Regions from separate parts of the Sphingomonas sp. Leaf62 genome, predicted to be linked through region 3. Evidence: predicted binding sites of a transcription regulator. Region 3 holds the regulator's gene; each other region holds the start of a gene.

Region 1 (4,210 bases), on a different contig from region 3:
CGATGCGGCGATGGCCGAGCGCGACCAAGTGGTCGGCGACGATGCGCGCCGCGCCGCGTTCGTCGGATACCAGCACCGCGTCATACCCCGACAGCGCGACCGAGGATAACGCCACCGCCGGCACGCCGGCCAGCGCATCGGCCAGCCCGGCCAGTCCCGACACCGGCGGCACGACGACCACGCCATCGACCCGCGAGCGGCGCACGAAATCGAGGACGTCGGCCGCCGGATCGCCCGCGATGGCGACCGGATGGACGACCAGTTCATAGCCACGCGCTGCCGCCGCGCCGACCATGCCGCGTTGCAGGGGGTCGAGCACCAGCGCATTGCGATCGTTATGGACCAGCCCGAGCAGATAGGAGCGCCCGGTCGCCAACCCGCGCGCCCGCGCGCTGGGACGGAAATTCAGCCCGGCGATCACTGCCTCGACCGCTTCACGGGTGACGGCATTGACCAGCGGCGATCGGTTGAGAACGCGCGACACGGTACGGATCGATACCCCCGCGCGGGCGGCAACGTCGGCGATGGTGGTACCGGCGAGCGGTCTGGTCACCGGCGTCAGACGCAGAGTCGCCGGACGACCAGTCCGCGAAGCTCCGGCGCGACCATCACGTCGCGGACCGTCGGGCGGCTGACCGCGAACGCCTCGGCAAGACCACGTTTACCGGGCAGGCGCGTACCGACCGGATGGCACCCCTTGTCGATCGCAGCGGCGATGGCGGTCGAAACCCGCCGGTAGAGCTTGTCGCTGCGCTGCTTCATCGCGAGGACCGATCCCATAGCCGTCCGCTTGTTACAATAGGCTGCGCTCAGCCGGCGGCCGCGTGGGCGATGCCGCGTTCCAGCCCGCGCAACTCCGCCAGCCCCCGCATCCGCCCGAGCAGCGAATAGCCCGGATTGGTGCGCCGCCCAAGATCGTCGAGCATCTGGTGGCCGTGGTCGGGCCGCATCTGGATGCTGCGCCCCTCGCTGCGTGACACTTCATGCACCGCCGCGACCACCGCGGCCATATCGGCATCGCCGCGCAGATGCTCGGCCTCGTGAAACGCGCTGTCGCCGCCTTCGCGATCGACCGAACGCAGATGGAGAAAGCCGATGCGCTCGCCCAGTCGGCGGACCATGCCGGGCAGGTCGTTGTCGGCGCGCACCCCGAATGATCCGGTGCACAGGCACAAGCCGTTCGAGGGGTTGGGCACCGCATCGAACAGCGCTGCGACGTCGCGCTCGGTGCTGACGACGCGGGGCAGGCCGAAGATCGGGAACGGCGGATCGTCCGGGTGGACGACCAGACGGATGCCGAGGTCGTCGGCATGCGGACACACCGCCGTGAGGAACGCGATCAGATTGTCGCGCAGCACGCCGGCATCGATCCCGGCATAGCCGGCGATGGCGTCGCGGAATTGCGCCGAGGTGAAGCTTTCCTCGGCCCCCGGCAGGCCGGCGAGGATCGTCGCCTCCAGCTCGCGGCGCGCCGCATCGTCCATTGCCGCAAACCGCCGCGCGGCGGCATCGACCAATGCCGGGCGATAGTCCTGCGGGGCACCGGGGCGCTTCAGGATATGGATGTCGTATGCCGCGACCGCTTCCCATTCGAAGCGCAGCGCCCGGGCACCATCGGGCAGCGGCCACGCCAGATCGGTGCGCGTCCAGTCGAGCAACGGCATGAAATTATAGGTAACGACGGTGATGCCTTCCGCCGCCAGATTGGTCAGGCTCTGGCGATAGGCGTCGATGTACCGGTCCCAGCCGGGGCCGCACCTCTTCAGATCGTCATGGACCGGCAGGCTTTCCACCACGCTCCAGCCAAGGCCGGCATCCGCGATCATCGCCCGGCGCCCGGCGATCGCTTCGCGCGGCCAGACGGATCCGTTGGGAATGTCGTGCAGCGCGGTGACGACCTCGGTCGCCCCCGCCTGGCGAATGGCGGCCAGCGTCACGGGGTCGGACGGCCCGAACCACCGCATCGTCTGTGTCATCAGCAAATCGCTACCCTCCCCGCTTTGCGAACCCGGATACGGGTTTCGCCAACGAACCTAGGGCAGTGCGATCGACCTTGCCAGTGCGCAAGATTGGTCAGCCCAGTCCGATCGTCGCGGTTTTTCGGGTCATCGCGCAGCGGTCGGCATCGGCGTAAGCGCCCGGCGGATTACCCCTTGGTCGCGGACGCCCCAGAACATATATTGAACGGATGGCGCAACTCGATACCCGGCAGAAACTGGCGATCCTGGCCGATGCCGCCAAATATGATGCGTCGTGCGCGTCGTCAGGCACCGCCAAGCGCAATTCACGCGACGGCAAGGGGATCGGATCGACCGAGGGCATGGGCATCTGTCACGCCTATGCCCCCGATGGTCGCTGTATCTCGCTGTTGAAGATCCTGCTGACCAACAGCTGCATTTTCGACTGTCATTATTGCATCAACCGCAAATCGTCGAACGTCCGTCGCGCGCGCTTCACCGCGCAGGAGGTCGTCGCGCTGACGCTCAGCTTCTACCGCCGCAATTATATCGAAGGGCTGTTCCTGTCGTCGGGGATCATCGGATCGTCCAACTATACGATGGAGCAGATCGTCGAGGTCGCAAGGTCGCTGCGCGAGGACCACGACTTTCGCGGCTACATCCACCTGAAGACCATTCCCGACGCCGATCCCGAGCTGGTCCATCTGGCGGGCGTCCATGCCGACCGGGTTTCGATCAATGTCGAGCTGCCGACGGTCGGGGGATTGAAACGGCTTGCCCCCGAAAAGTCCGCACCGCAGATCGAGGGGGCGATGAAGGACGTCGCCCATGCGATCGCGGACGGTCGCGACGCGCGCAAACGCTATAAATCCGCGCCGAAATTCGCGCCGGCGGGACAATCGACGCAGATGATCGTCGGGGCGGATGCCGCGACCGACCGCGACATCGTCGGCAAGGCGGCGACGCTGTACGACCGGTTCGCACTGCGCCGCGTCTATTATTCGGCGTTCAGCCCGATCCCGGAGGCATCGGCCGTCCTGCCGCTGCAACGCCCGCCATTGATGCGCGAACATAGGCTGTACCAGTCGGACTGGCTGATGCGCTTCTACGACTATCGCCCCGACGAAGTGCGTGCCGCCGCCGATGATGCGACGGGGATGCTGCCGCTCGATATCGATCCCAAGCTGGCATGGGCCTTGAAGTTCCGCGACCGCTTTCCGGTCGATGTGAACCGGGCACCGCGCGAAATGCTGCTGCGCGTGCCGGGACTGGGGGTGAAGGCGGTGGGCGCGATCCTGACCGCGCGGCGGTGGCGGCGGTTAGGGTTGGCCGATGTCGCGCGGCTGACGGTTTCGGTCGCCAAGCTTCGCCCGTTCATCATCGCCGATGACTGGCGACCGGTGGTGCTGGCCGATCGCGCCGAATTGCGCCCGGTGGTGGCACCCAGGAAGACCGACCAGCTGGAGCTGTTCGCCTGACGCTGAAAACCGCTCGCAAGAGAAACCTCCGCCGATGGCCGCCGTTGGTCTGGTCGAACCACCCGAAGGAAATTCCCATGGCCGACGCCCGCATCTATGCCGATCTGAAGGCCGATCACGACCGGCACCGCGACCTGCTCCAGCGGATCGATGCCGCGAGCGGCGACGAGCGCGCTGTCTTGTTCGAGGAGTTCCGCGTCGAGGTATCGGCCCATGCCGCTGCCGAGGAAGAGGCGCTGTACGCGACGATGCTCGCCAATCCCGAGCTGCGCGACGAGGCGCGACATTCGGTGTCCGAGCATAAGGAAATCGACGATTATCTTGGCGAGATCTCCAAGCTCGATCCCGCCGGCAACGAATGGAACCAGCGCTTCGCCGAAATGCGGCATCGTTACGAACATCATATCGACGAAGAAGAGGAAGAGATGTTTCCCGCCGCCGCCAAGGAATTGAGCGACGAAGAGGAAGCGCGGATCGCGACGGTGTTCGAAACGCGCAAGCCCAAGGAACTTGAGATCGCCGAATCGTCCGAAGCAGGCGACGACCGCGACTGATGCGGGTTGCGGCGCTGGCGGCGGCGGATGATTTCGACGGGTGGCGCGACGCCGCCAGGTCGCTCGCCGCCCAGCGCGTTGCACCATCCGAGGTGGTGTGGCAGGTCGGCGACCTGCCCACCGACCTGTTCGGCGACGAGGCGATCGTCGACAGCAACGCCCCCGCCCCCCGCGTCCCCCGCGCCTTCATCGATCTGGCGCGGACGGTGGCGATGCACGC
Region 2 (4,210 bases), 480 kb from region 3:
TGCCGCCCGCTTACTGACAGGCCAGGCACTCGTCATAATCGGTCGTCTCGCCCAGATCGAACTTGGCCAGCTCGGACGTATTGTCCGCCTCGACACCACCGGCGAACCCGGCGCGCTGCACCGACTTGGACCGCAGATAATAGAGCGATTTGATGCCCAGCTCCCATGCGCGATAGTGGAGCATCAGCAGGTCCCACTTCTCGACATCGGCCGGGATGAACAGGTTCAGCGACTGCGCCTGATCGATGAACGGCGCACGGTCGCCGGCCAGTTCGAGCAGCCAGCGCTGGTCGATCTCGAAGCTGGTCTTGTACGTGTCCTTTTCTTCCTGGCTCAGGAAATCGAGGTGCTGCACCGAACCGCCGCGCTCGAGGATCGTGTTCCACACCGCATCGCTGTTCTTCGACTTCGCGATCAGCAGCTTTTCGAGATACGGGTTCTTCACCGACCACGATCCCGACAGCGTCTTGTGGGTGTAGATGTTCGCCGGAATCGGTTCGATGCAGGCGCTGGTACCACCGCAGATGATGCTGATCGACGCGGTCGGCGCAATCGCCATCTTGCAGCTGAACCGCTCCATCACGCCCATGTCGGCCGCGTCGGGGCAGGGCCCACGCTCGGTGGCGAGGTGCATCGACGCCTCGTTCACCTGCGCAGCGACGTGGCGGAAAATCTTGAGGTTCCACGCCTTCGCCATCGCCCCTTCGAACGGCAGGCTGCGCGCCTGCAGGAACGAGTGGAAGCCCATGACACCCAGACCGACCGACCGCTCACGGCTGGCCGAATAGCGCGCACGCGCCATCTCGTCGGGCGCACGCTCGATGTAGTCGGTCAGGACGTTGTCGAGGAACCGCATCACGTCCTCGATGAACCGCTTGTCGCCGTTCCATTCGTCCCAGGTTTCGAGGTTCAGCGACGACAGGCAGCACACGGCGGTCCGGTCGTTGCCGAGGTGATCCTTGCCGGTCGGCAGCGTGATCTCGCTGCACAGGTTCGACGTCGACACCTTCAGACCCAGATCGCGGTGATGCTTGGGCATCGTGTTGTTCACATGGTCGCTGAACACGATGTACGGCTCGCCGGTCGCCAGCCGCGTCTCGACCAGCTTCTGGAACAGCGAACGCGCATCGACGACCGCGCGCTGCGATCCGTCCTTGGGGCTTTTCAGCGCCCATTCGGTGCCGTCGCGGACCGCTTCCATGAACGCGTCGGGGATCAGCACGCCATGGTGCAGGTTGAGCGCCTTGCGGTTGAAATCGCCGCTGGGCTTGCGGATTTCGAGGAACTCCTCGATCTCCGGGTGGCTGACGTCGAGATAGCAGGCCGCCGAACCACGACGCAGCGACCCCTGCGAAATCGCGAGGGTCAGCGAATCCATGACGCGGACGAACGGGATGATGCCGCTGGTCTTGCCGTTCAGCCCGACCGGCTCGCCGATGCCGCGCACGCTGCCCCAATAGGTGCCGATGCCGCCGCCGCGCGACGCCAGCCAAACATTCTCGTTCCACGTCTCGACGATGCCTTCGAGGCTGTCGGGAACCGAGTTGAGATAGCAGCTGATCGGCAGGCCGCGCCCGGTGCCGCCGTTCGACAGGACCGGCGTGGCCGGCATGAACCACAGCTTCGAGATATAGTCGTACAGCCGCTGGGCGTGCGCGGCATCATCGGCATAGGCCGACGCGACTCGCACGAACAGATCCTGATACGATTCGCCCGGCAGCAGATAGCGGTCCTTCAGCGTGTCCTTGCCGAAATCGGTCAGCAGTGCGTCGCGCGAGTGATCGACCTCGACCGCGTGCAGCTGCGCGTCGACCGTGTGGCTGGTGCGTTCCGGGGCCGGGGCGGCGGGGGCCGGATCGGCGAATTGCAGTTCGTTCATCTGGGCATCCTGACTATCCTGGAAGGTCATCGTCCCGTTCCTCTTGTGTTCTAGCACGGAGCGATGCCCCTGTCGATTTCTACGGAACGTCCGCGCACGCCATCGCCCTTGACAAGTATCGGCGGCATTGGAGGTTCCGGCAGGCGTGACACAATACATAGCGCCCGTCCTGCGTCCGGCACCACTAATTGTAGGAAAGCGGCCGACGCGCAAGTCGGCAATTACAACCTTTGCCGCGCGGCTCGACCGGCTCGACCGCCGCTCCCGACGCGACGCGCGGCGATCCGCCGGGTTCGCGAAATGCAAGCGAACTTTTCGGGAACGCAGAAAAATTGCTATCGCCGGACGGGGCCTCCTGGCGGAACTTTATGCGGTTATCGCCTGCCGATATCGATGCGCGATACGGGTCTGGCACAACAGCAGCAGCGGCACGACGGCAAGCTCGATACCAAGCCCGACGACATGTCCTGTCGATGGCATGCCGATCGTCAGCAGCGACACGAGTCGCGCGAGGCCGCCGCCGACCACCATCGCGCCGAGCAGCCGGAACCGGCCGGTTTTACTCTCGATCGCCGGAATGCAGCTGGCAAAGGCGAGGCCGAGGACGAGGAAGATGCCCGAGAGATAGCGGAAATGACTGTCGAGATCGATCGCGGGAGCCGGTTGCAGCCACGCCGCGCCGCGCACGACGCTCAGCGTCGCCACCGACAGTGGGACGAGACAGGCGATCGCCACTGCCACCTGCAGCAGCGTTCGCTCACGGCGCGGCGTCACGTCCGCTCGCGCTCCAGCAATTCGGCGCGGACGCGAATCGCATGGACCGACATCCGCACCTCGAACAGGAACCAGACCAGCCCGCCGATCAGCAACACCATCGACAGGACGAAGGCGATCGCGACCGCCTTGCCGAGGCCGAGGTCGAGCAGTTCGGCGATGAACAGCATGGCGACGACGGTGCAGTTGGCGACGGCCGACAGCACGACCAGGAATACCGCATTGTTGATGACGCGGATGCGCCGGTCGAGCAGCCGCAGTTCGAACACGTGCCGCGCATGTTCCGGGCCGATCGACGACGGGTGCAGCTTTTCGAGGTCGCGGGCACGATCGACGATCCGCGCCAGTCGCCCGACCATGACGTTCAGGATCGCGCCGATCCCCGCCAACAGGAAGACCGGCGCGATGGCGGTCTGGATCGTCTTGGCGACGGTCGACAGGACAGGTTCGAATTCCACGCACCCGATATGCAGTGACGGGCCGGGCCGGGCAAGGTCGCGTGGCGTGCGCAACCCGGGATCGCTACCCAATCGTAACCGGTTATGGGCATGATGCTGCCCATGTTGTCGCCCGCTTCCCCCTCCATTGCCCGGATGATCGCCGGTTTGCCCGATGCGATCGATGCCGTCACCGCGTCGGCCGCGCCAACCCACCGCTTCCTGCGCCGCCGATGGTATGCGGCGGCGATCGACGCCTATGGCGGTACGGCGCGGACGCTGCTGGTCGAACGTGGCGGGCAGGCGATGGCGGCGCTGCCGCTGATCGGACTGGGACCGGCGCCGTTGCGGATGGCGCAGGTGCCCGGCAGCTACTGGCCGTTCCGCAGCGGCCCCGTCGCGCAGGATGCCGGGCCGGGCGATTTCGCCGCACTGCTGGACGAAGCGGGGCGGCAGGTGCGCGGGTTCCGGCTGGGACCGGTCTATGACGGTGATCCGATGCTCGCCGGGCTGCTGGACGCGGCGCGGGCCGGTGGCTGGCGCGCGCTGCCGCGCTTCATCGCCGACAGCTATCTCCTCGATATCGCCGCACGACAGGCCGAGGGTGTCTGGCCGCGGCTGTCGACGCTGCGCAAGAATCGCTTCAACGAAAAGCATCTGGCGGCGCTCGGCATCCCCGACTGGTCGTTCGCCAGCGGCGCGGACTGGCAGTCCGGTCTGTTCGACGATCTCGCCACGATCGAGACAGCGAGCTGGCTTGCCGACCGCACCGATGGTCGCGACGCCAAATTTACCGAGACCGGCCATGGTCGATTCTGGCGGGCGGCGGCGACCGATCCGGTGCTGGCGGGCATGATGTGGGTCGCGCTGCTCCGGATGGACGGAAAGCCCGCCGCCTTCTCGTTCGATATCAATGCCGGCCAGCACAAATATGCGGTCGCCAACAGCTATGACGCGACCTACGGCCAGCGCTCGCCGGGGCGGCTGCTTTATTACCGCAACCTCGTCCGCGCCGTCGCCGACGGCGTCACCCATGTCGACTGGGGTGCCGGCGACAGCGGGTATAAGGGCCTGATCGGTGCCGAACGGGGGCCGGCGATCCGCGACTGGCTGTTCCTGC
Region 3 (4,210 bases):
CGATCGGCCGAAGCTGGGCCTGCGATTGCTCAACCATTGGGATAATCTCGATCGCTATGTCGAGCGTGGCTATGCCGGCCGGTCGCTATGGGACTGGCAGAAATTGCCCGGTTTCGCGGACCCGCGTTATACCGATTACGCGCGCGCCAACGCATCGATCGGTATCAACGGGACGGTCCTGAACAACGTCAATGCCAGCGCCGATATTCTGAAGCCCGAGTTCATCGGCAAGATCGAGAAGCTGGCCGCGATCTTCCGGCCATGGGGCATCAAGGTCTATGTCTCGGCGCGGTTTTCGGCGCCGATCGAGATCGGGGGGCTGAAGACCGCCGACCCGCTCGATCCGCAGGTCGCGGCGTGGTGGAAGACGAAGGCCGACGACATCTATGCCCGCATTCCCGATTTCGGCGGGTTCCTGATCAAGGCCAATTCCGAAGGGCAGCCCGGACCGGGCGATTACAAGCGCAGCCATGCCGACGGCGCGAACATGCTGGCGGCAGCGGTCAGGCCGCATGGCGGGATCGTGATGTGGCGCGCGTTCGTCTATGCTAGCGAAAAGCCCGAGGACCGGGTGCGGCAGGCCTATAGCGAGTTCGCGCCGCTGGACGGCAAGTTCGCCGACAATGTCATCGTGCAGGTCAAGAACGGGCCGATCGATTTTCAGCCGCGCGAGCCATTCCATCCGCTGTTCGGGGCGATGCCGCGCACGCCGCTGATGATGGAGGTGCAGATCACCAAGGAATATATGGGGTTCGCCACGCACCTCGTCTATCTCGGCACGATGTGGCAGGAGGTCCTGCGCAGCGACACCTATCGTCCGCGCAAGGGCACGACGGTCGCCGATGTGCTCGACCGGCCGGTGCGACCGGGGGCGCTGACGGGAATCGCGGGCGTGTCCAATATCGGTACCGATCGCAACTGGTCGGGATCGCAGTTCGATCAGGCGAACTGGTATGCGTTCGGGCGACTGGCGTGGAACCCCGACGACGACGCGCGTGAGATCGCCCGCAACTGGGCGGCGATGACCTGGGGTGCCGCCGCAGCGGAGCCGATCGTCCCGATGATGATGCGGTCGCACGAGGCGGTCGTGGATTATATGATGCCGTTGGGGCTGAACCACCTGTTCGCGACCGGGCATCATTATGGGCCGGGGCCATGGGTCGACGATCTGGCGCGGGCGGACTGGAACCCGGTCTATTTCCACAAGGCGGACCGGAACGGGATCGGGTTCGACCGGACGCCGACGGGGAGCGATGCGGCGGCACAATATGCGCCGGTGCTGGCCCGGCGGTTCAGCGATCCTAAGGCGGTGCCGGAAAACCTGCTGCTGTGGTTCCACCATGCGTCATGGGATCGGCGGATGGAGTCGGGACGAACGCTGTGGGAGGAACTGGTCGCGCGGTACGACCGGGGCGTGGCCGAGGTGACGGCGATGCAGGGGCAGTGGGCGGCGATCGAGGGACAGGTCGATGCACAACGCTTTGCCGAGGTCCGTCAGTTCCTCGCGATCCAGCGGCAGGAGGCGCAGTGGTGGCGCGATGCGTGTATCGCCTATTTCGCCGAGGTATCTGGCCGTCCGCTGCCGGCCGGGGTGACGCCGCCGCCGCATCCGCTGAGCTATTACAAGGCGATACGGACGCCATGGGCACCGGGGAACGGCAAGTAACGACAACGCCCCGCCCGGCGATCAACGCTGGACGGGGCGTCAAAGGTCACGAAAGTCACACTCGCACGCGTTATGCGCGCAACCGCGAATCGCTCCTATTCATTCAATATCGGCGGAGCAGGCCGGCCAGCTTGCCCTGTACGCGCACCTGTTCGGGGCGATAGCGTTGCGGGTCGTAGCTGCGATTGGCCGGATCGAGACGGATCATCGCCCCTTCGCGACGAAAATATTTGAGCGTCGCTTCGCTATCCTCGATCAGCGCAACGACGATTTCCCCGTCGCGTGCCGTTTCGGTGCGGCGAACCAGCGCATAGTCGCCATCGAGGATGCCCGCCTCGACCATCGAATCACCGGCGACTTCGAGCGCATAGTGATCGCCAGCCCCGAGCAGCGCGGCGGGAACGGGCAGCGTCGCCTGACCCTCGATCGCCTCGATCGGGACGCCGGCAGCGATGCGACCGTGAAGCGGCAATTCGACGACGTCGTTGGCGGGCTGCGGCGCGGGCCGGGGCGCGGCGGCAGGCTTGGCCGCCACCTTCTTCGCGACAGGGCGCTCGGGCATCCGCAGCACTTCGAGTGCGCGGGCGCGGTTCGGCAGGCGACGGATGAACTCGCGTTCCTCCAGCGCCGAGATCAGGCGATGCACGCCCGATTTCGATTTGAGATCGAGCGCCTCCTTCATCTCCTCGAACGAAGGGGAGACGCCGGTCGCGCGCAACCGGTCATCGATGAAGCAGATCAGCTCGTGCTGCTTACGCGTCAACATGGGGTTCTCCGTCGGAACAGACGTGGAACCAATAGGAAACGATTTTCTTGCCGTCAAGCTAGTTGCAGGATTTCCGCCGAGTCGCCCGCTTCCGCCGCCGGCGCGTGCGGCGCGCGTACGATCAGGCAGTCCGAGCGGGCGAGCGTCCGTAACATCGAACTGTCCTGAATGGCGGCGGTCGATGCCTGCCCGTCGATGAGCGTCGCCCGCAGATAATCCTGCCGCGGTCCGTTGGCGGGCAGCGGATGCGCCAGCATGGCACGGGACGTGCGGGGCAGCGGATCGGCGGCACCGGCCAGCCGCGCGACCAGCGGACGGACGAACAACAGCGCGGTGATATAGGATGACACCGGATTGCCGGGAAGCCCGAGCACCGCCGCGTCGCGGAGCGTTCCCGCTAGCATCGGTTTGCCGGGCCGCAGGGCGATCCGCCAGAAATCGAGCGTCCCGCCCGCCGCCGCCAGCGCCGGCCGGACCAGATCATGGTCGCCGACCGACGCGCCGCCGGTGGTAACGAGCAGGTCGCATTCCACGCCGGCAAAAGCGTCGACCAGCGCCTCCATCCGGTCGGGCAGGATGCCAAGATCGATGCGGTCGACCGGCAGGTCGGCGAGCAGTCCCGCCAGCATCAAGCCGTTGGTTTCGGGCAGCTGGTCGTCGCCGATCGGCTGTCCGGCGGGGACCAGCTCGTCCCCCGTGGCGGCGATGGCGACGCGGACGCGACGACCGACCGACAGTGTGCCGTGCCCGGCGATCGCGGCCAGCGCTGCGCGGGCAGGGGTAATGCGTTCGCCTGCCGCGATCAGCAGCTCGCCTTCACGAAAATCGAGGCCGGCGCGACGGACATTGCCGCCCCGGACCGGACCTTCGCCCGACAGGTGCAGGCAGTCACCGTCGCGCGTCGCCTCCTCCTGCACCAGCACGCAGTCGGTGCCGGTCGGCATCGCCGCGCCGGTGAAGATGCGGGTCGCCTGGCCTTCATCGACGGTGCCGGCGAAGGAGGCACCGGCAGCGCTTTCGCCGATGACGTCCCACGGGCCGGGCAGATCGTCGAAGCGGATCGCATAGCCGTCCATCGCCGATAGCGGGCGCGCCGGCTGGGTCCGGCGCGCGACGATGTCCGTCGCGGCGAACCGACCGATAGTGTCGGCGATGGGGAGAGTTTCGGCGGCGGTGGCGCGACCGAGCGCGAGGACACGGCCTTGGGCTTCGGCGACGGGGAGGAGGCGCATGGGTCGGCCTTCATATCGTTAGGAGGGGCGTTTCGTTGCTCCGGACTTGATCCGGAGTTTCGCTTTTGTCGAGCGGCGAGAAGGTGGCGGGAGCCGGGATCAAGTCGGGACTTTTGCGAACGTACTTATTCCTACCCTTCCGTACCCCCGCGCAGGCGGGGGTCCAGCGCCAGACAGAACAACGGCTTACGCTTGGAACCCTGGACCCCCGCCTGCGCTGGGGTACGGCAGAGGCGAGGGATCGGTACTTTCGTACAGATCTCCGTCAAGTCCGGGGCGGCGTTTGGTGGCGGAAGGGTGGTACTTCAACACAGGGCGAGAGCAGACGAGATATCGCGCCCGGTCCCGATCACCCCCGCACCCAATTCCCGGACTTGCCGCCCTGCTTTTCCAGCACGCAGATCCCCTCGATTACCATCATCTTGTCGATTGCCTTCGCCATGTCATAGACCGTCAGCAATGCGGTGGAAGCTGCTGTCAATGCTTCCATTTCCACGCCGGTCTTGCCATCGGTCGCAGCGGTTGCGTGGACGCGGATCGCGGTTT
Region 4 (4,210 bases), on a different contig from region 3:
GGCGCGCGGGGTCGCGCACCAAAACCTCGCCGGCTAGCACTGCGCCGAGATCCACTGCATCGAGCGGCTCGGTATGCGGTGCCACCAGCAGGAACTGCTCAAGCCCCAGTCCGGGATCGATGCGCTCGATCCTGAGCTTCATGAGGCGCAGAAGTTGGCAGACGTCGCGTGTCGGCCGCGATGTACCGACCGCCACGACCTGTTCAGTCCCATCGACGCACAGCCCCGACAGGCGGAGCGATCGCGCACCGAGCCCCCTCGCCTGCAGCACCTCGGCCAAATCGCCCAGCAGATCTTCCATCACCTGAGCGATCGCCTCGGCCGTGCCGATCGGCTCGAGCAGGCGGCGCTCGACGGCTGGAACCGTGACATCTTCGCGCGGCGTGATCGGCTCCGCCACGCCGCCAAGCGCTTGATCGAGCCGGGTGATGGCGGGCAGGCCCAGCCGCCGCGCGAGCGGACCGCGCGCGACCGGCAAAAGGTCTGCGATGGTTTCGAAGCCGAACCGCTTGGCCGCGCTGAGCGCCGTGCCGGTCAGCCGCAAGGCGGCGATCGGTAGCGGCGATATCGCTCGTATCGTCTCCCCCGCGGGCACGATCATCAGATCTTCCCGGCCGTACCTTGCAAGCGCGTGCGCAGCGCCGGGCGTGTCGGCGACCGCGATGCGCGCGGTGAATCCGGCGCGCTGGCAGAAGGCACGCAGGCGTCGGCAAAAGCGCTCTTCTCCCCCGTAGAGGTGATCGCAGCCGGCGAGGTCAAGCCACAGGCCATCGGTCGGCGTCGCGGCCGCAATGGGCGACCAACGCCGAACGGCAAGCAGCGCGAGACGGTCGAGCAGAACCGCGTCCGCCTCTGGCTGGGCGGGCCGGAAGTCGAGATCGGACACCAGCGCGCGGGCATGGGTCGCGGCCATTCCGACATGGATACCGAGCGAGGCCGCCGCAGCGCACGCCGCCACGACTTCCTCACGCCGCCCGACCTTGCCGACAAGCGCCAGCGGAGCGTGCGCGGTTGCGGGCCGTGTCACGATCATGGCCGGTCGGGTGACCGACTGGCTCTTGTACGGATGGCTCGCGGTTTCCGATCGCCGCCCGAGTTCGCGCATAGGCGGCTTCGCATGCGCCGGAAGCGCCGCAATCTTGCCGGCAACCTCGACCTTGGTCAGCGATTGCGCCCGCGCCCAGCGCGCACCCGGCCGCCATCCGCCACCCCTGGGGACAGAGCATTCACCCGGATCGTCGTCGATCGGGAGCTGGAGCGCTAACCGCTCAGGCCGCGGCGTGGCGTGCCGGTCCAGCCGTCTCAGCCGCTCGATGGCCAAGTGCGGCAGGAACAGCGAGACAACCCGTCTCATCGCACCCCTCCACGATCAATAAGAAGGACCCGCCGGTGCGTTGACGCGCAAGCTCGACCGACCAACGGGCGCGTCCCACCCCGGCAACCGCGAGCCGCTGCGACGGGGCGCTGGCGACCCGCCAGCGCGTCCAGGCAGCGGAGGGCTCGCCGAGCGGGTCTTGGGAGCGTCCCTGCCAGCGGCGCAGGAGCAGCACGGGAATGTCGGCTTCAGCGGCGACAAGCTGCAGGCGCCGCGTGGCGACCATCGAAACCTTTGCCGCCTCGGCCACCACCGCTGCCGGCGTACCATCCCGGATCGCGTCCTCGACGACCGCCAGAAGTGCTGCGTCGTCCTTGGGCTGGGCGTAGATCACGTTCGCCGAGGACAAGCCGGCTTGCGCCAAGCCGGGGGCGTAGAGATCGTTCCGGCAGCTTGCCCAAAGCACCGGGGCACGCGTGTTCCGCGCTTCTCGCGCGGCGACACCGGCAAGGAACAGCGTGGCAGCCGCATCATCGACCAGGGAACAGGTGCGTGCGGCGACCTCGTGCAGCGCTCCAGCCCGGAGCCCTCCCCCGTTCAGACGATTGTCCAGGCCGCCAACCCCGAACGGCAGGACGCGGTAATCGGCGAGCGGCATCGCGATGCTTCGCAGATGGGCGATGCTCTGGGGAAGCGAATCGAGGACGGCTGACATGGTGGCTAGACTCTACGTGTTCGCTTTATGTTCCGTTACCGCCGACGCTTGGTCAACGGATTTATGTCGGCCGGATCGAGTCTTTGCACTTGACCGCGGCCGAGGGCCGGACAGTACGGAGTCGTAACGAACACGAGTTCTACAGCGCGATCTCGAGTGAGTTGCCAGTATCGCCGCGCACGATCACGGACCTCGGCACAAAAATTGACGGTACGCACCGCGTGGAACGGTTACACAAGAGACCAAAAACAAACCGAGAAGATTTCGCTTTCGTTCTGCCATCGGCTGACTCATAGAATCGAGATGCCGATCCGCCCTGAAAACCGCTGGCTTTACCCGATCGACTGGCGCCAACTGTCGGACGTGATCCGGTTCGATCGGGCCGGCGCGCGCTGCGAGCACTGCTCGAGGCCGCATATGCGTCGGGTCGCACATCTAGGCGATGGTCGCTGGTGGGATGCCGATGCCGTGTGTTGGCGCTCCGGCCGTGGCAAGCGGATCGCGCTCAAGGGCGGCTTCATTCTGGCATCGGTACGAACGACTTATGTCGTGCTGGCTTGTGCGCATCTCGATCACGATCCAGGCAACAGCATGCCCGGCAATCTCGCGGCGCTCTGCCAGCGGTGCCATATGATCCACGATGCGGCCGAGCATCGTTGGCAGCGTTGGTGGAACGTGTTTCGCCTACGCGCGACCCGCGACTTGTACGAAGATCCGCGCGTCACCCGGGAGCGCGGTGCACAGTAGGTGGCTACGCCAAGGCTTCACGTCTGCCGAAGCTCCCGTTGGGCGGCCGCGCCTGTCCGCACGCAGTCCGATATCCTCGAAGACGTGATGATATGCCAACGTTCGATCACTCGAGCGGATGGCCGCGATGCCGGCCGCATTGCGCAGCGTCGTTGAAACGTTGCTCGTCATGGCTAAGGTCGTGTGAGTTTCATAAGGGAAGTACATCAGCATGAATATGAGTGAACTGGTCAAGGCCGTCGCTGGTACGACGAGCACGAGCGAGGCAGAAGCCAAGGCCGCGATTGCCGCTGTGTTTGAGCATATCGCAGGCGCGGCCGCAAAGGGCGAAGAGGTCGCGATCGCCGGCTTCGGCAAGTTCTCGGTCAAGGATCGTCCCGAGCGCCAGGGCCGGAACCCGTCGACCGGCGAGGCAATGACGATCGCGGCATCGAAGAAAGTCTCGTTCACGCCCGCCAAGGGCTTGAAGGACAAGCTCTAAGGCCAGAGTGCCGGCGGGCAAAGCTTGCCGGCACAACGACAGGGTGCTCGAATGTGCAATCGATACAGGCTGACCGCGAAACAGGCGGAGATCGCCGCGACGTTCGGCATCCGGCCCCCTTACGAGCCGGACGAGACTTACCCGGCTCCCGACATCTTTCCGACGGGCAAGAAGACGCCGTTCTACGGCCAAGTGGTCATCCAGGACGGTGCCGACCGGAAGATCGAGCGGATGGAGTGGGGCGTACCAACCCAGGTGCCGAGCAAGCGCGACGCAAGCGTAAAGCTCACCAAGTACGTGACCAACGTGCGCAATCTCAGCTCGAGCTTCTGGCGGTCGATGCTAACGACGCCGGCGCGCCGTTGCCTTGTGCCCGTAACGGCATTTTCCGAATACGGGATTGCGCCTGGTGAGGACGGGAAGAAGCCGCTGCACTGGTTCGACGTGCCAAGTCGCCCGATTTTTGCTTTTGCCGGAATCTGGCGCCCGACCGAGCGCGGGAATGCCTATGGGTTCTTGACCACCGAGCCGAATGCGATCGTCGCGCCGATTCATCCAAAGGCGATGCCGGTGGTCCTTCACGACGACGACTATGATCGCTGGCTATCGGCACCATGGGACGATCTGAAGGGGCTCGTCGCCCCCTACCCTTCCCAGTTGATGCGGCTCGGCTGACACGCCCATGATCCGCGTAATTCAGCTGCCGCAGTTGCGGTTTCATGCGCTCCGCTGGTGCGCGCGCCAGGCGTCGTTCCAGTCGTCATGATCCTCGGGCACGCGGCTGATGAGCTCGCGCCCGTTCGCTGTCAGGTGATCGCGTGCCTTTTCCAGCAGGCGGTCGGCCGCGCGGCCTCGGTCACCGTAAACGATCACCCGGCGGACCTTCTCCGGGATCGCGACGAAGGCTAGCCGTTCGACACCGCCCAGCGCCCATGTCGGCGTCCCGAACCAT

What was found. The regulator LexA, encoded in region 3, represses DNA repair genes until DNA is damaged. The targets are predictions, from matches to a motif close to GTTCCNCNCTTGTTCT.
Region 1: a site for LexA is predicted at 2,171-2,186, ahead of ASE91_RS02900 (putative DNA modification/repair radical SAM protein). Genes of this name have one in related genera too.
Region 2: a site for LexA is predicted at 1,916-1,931, ahead of ASE91_RS11460 (ribonucleoside-diphosphate reductase subunit alpha). Genes of this name have one in related genera too.
Region 4: a site for LexA is predicted at 2,049-2,064, ahead of ASE91_RS10865 (ImuA family protein). Genes of this name have one in related genera too.

Annotation. Positions count from the first base shown of each region.
Region 1 is NZ_LMLN01000003.1:130,979-135,188, forward strand. It holds gene ASE91_RS02885 (LacI family DNA-binding transcriptional regulator) at 1-553, opposite strand, end outside; gene ASE91_RS02890 (GntR family transcriptional regulator) at 559-762, opposite strand; gene uxuA (mannonate dehydratase) at 810-1,976, opposite strand; gene ASE91_RS02900 (putative DNA modification/repair radical SAM protein) at 2,189-3,436, shown strand; gene ASE91_RS02905 (hemerythrin domain-containing protein) at 3,514-3,990, shown strand; gene ASE91_RS02910 (UdgX family uracil-DNA binding protein) at 3,990-4,210, shown strand, end outside.
Region 2 is NZ_LMLN01000028.1:3,471-7,680, forward strand. It holds gene ASE91_RS11460 (ribonucleoside-diphosphate reductase subunit alpha) at 11-1,909, opposite strand; gene ASE91_RS11465 (DUF4345 domain-containing protein) at 2,246-2,653, opposite strand; gene ASE91_RS11470 (DUF2721 domain-containing protein) at 2,650-3,111, opposite strand; gene ASE91_RS11475 (GNAT family N-acetyltransferase) at 3,202-4,210, shown strand, end outside.
Region 3 is NZ_LMLN01000028.1:480,296-484,505, forward strand. It holds gene ASE91_RS13760 (alpha-glucuronidase family glycosyl hydrolase) at 1-1,666, shown strand, start outside; gene lexA (transcriptional repressor LexA) at 1,770-2,432, opposite strand; gene ASE91_RS13770 (molybdopterin molybdotransferase MoeA) at 2,486-3,664, opposite strand; gene moaC (cyclic pyranopterin monophosphate synthase MoaC) at 4,014-4,210, opposite strand, start outside.
Region 4 is NZ_LMLN01000026.1:70,980-75,189, forward strand. It holds gene ASE91_RS10860 (Y-family DNA polymerase) at 1-1,354, opposite strand, end outside; gene ASE91_RS10865 (ImuA family protein) at 1,269-2,030, opposite strand; gene ASE91_RS10870 (hypothetical protein) at 2,235-2,777, shown strand; gene ASE91_RS10875 (HU family DNA-binding protein) at 2,989-3,258, shown strand; gene ASE91_RS10880 (SOS response-associated peptidase) at 3,310-3,933, shown strand; gene ASE91_RS10885 (DUF7146 domain-containing protein) at 3,976-4,210, opposite strand, start outside.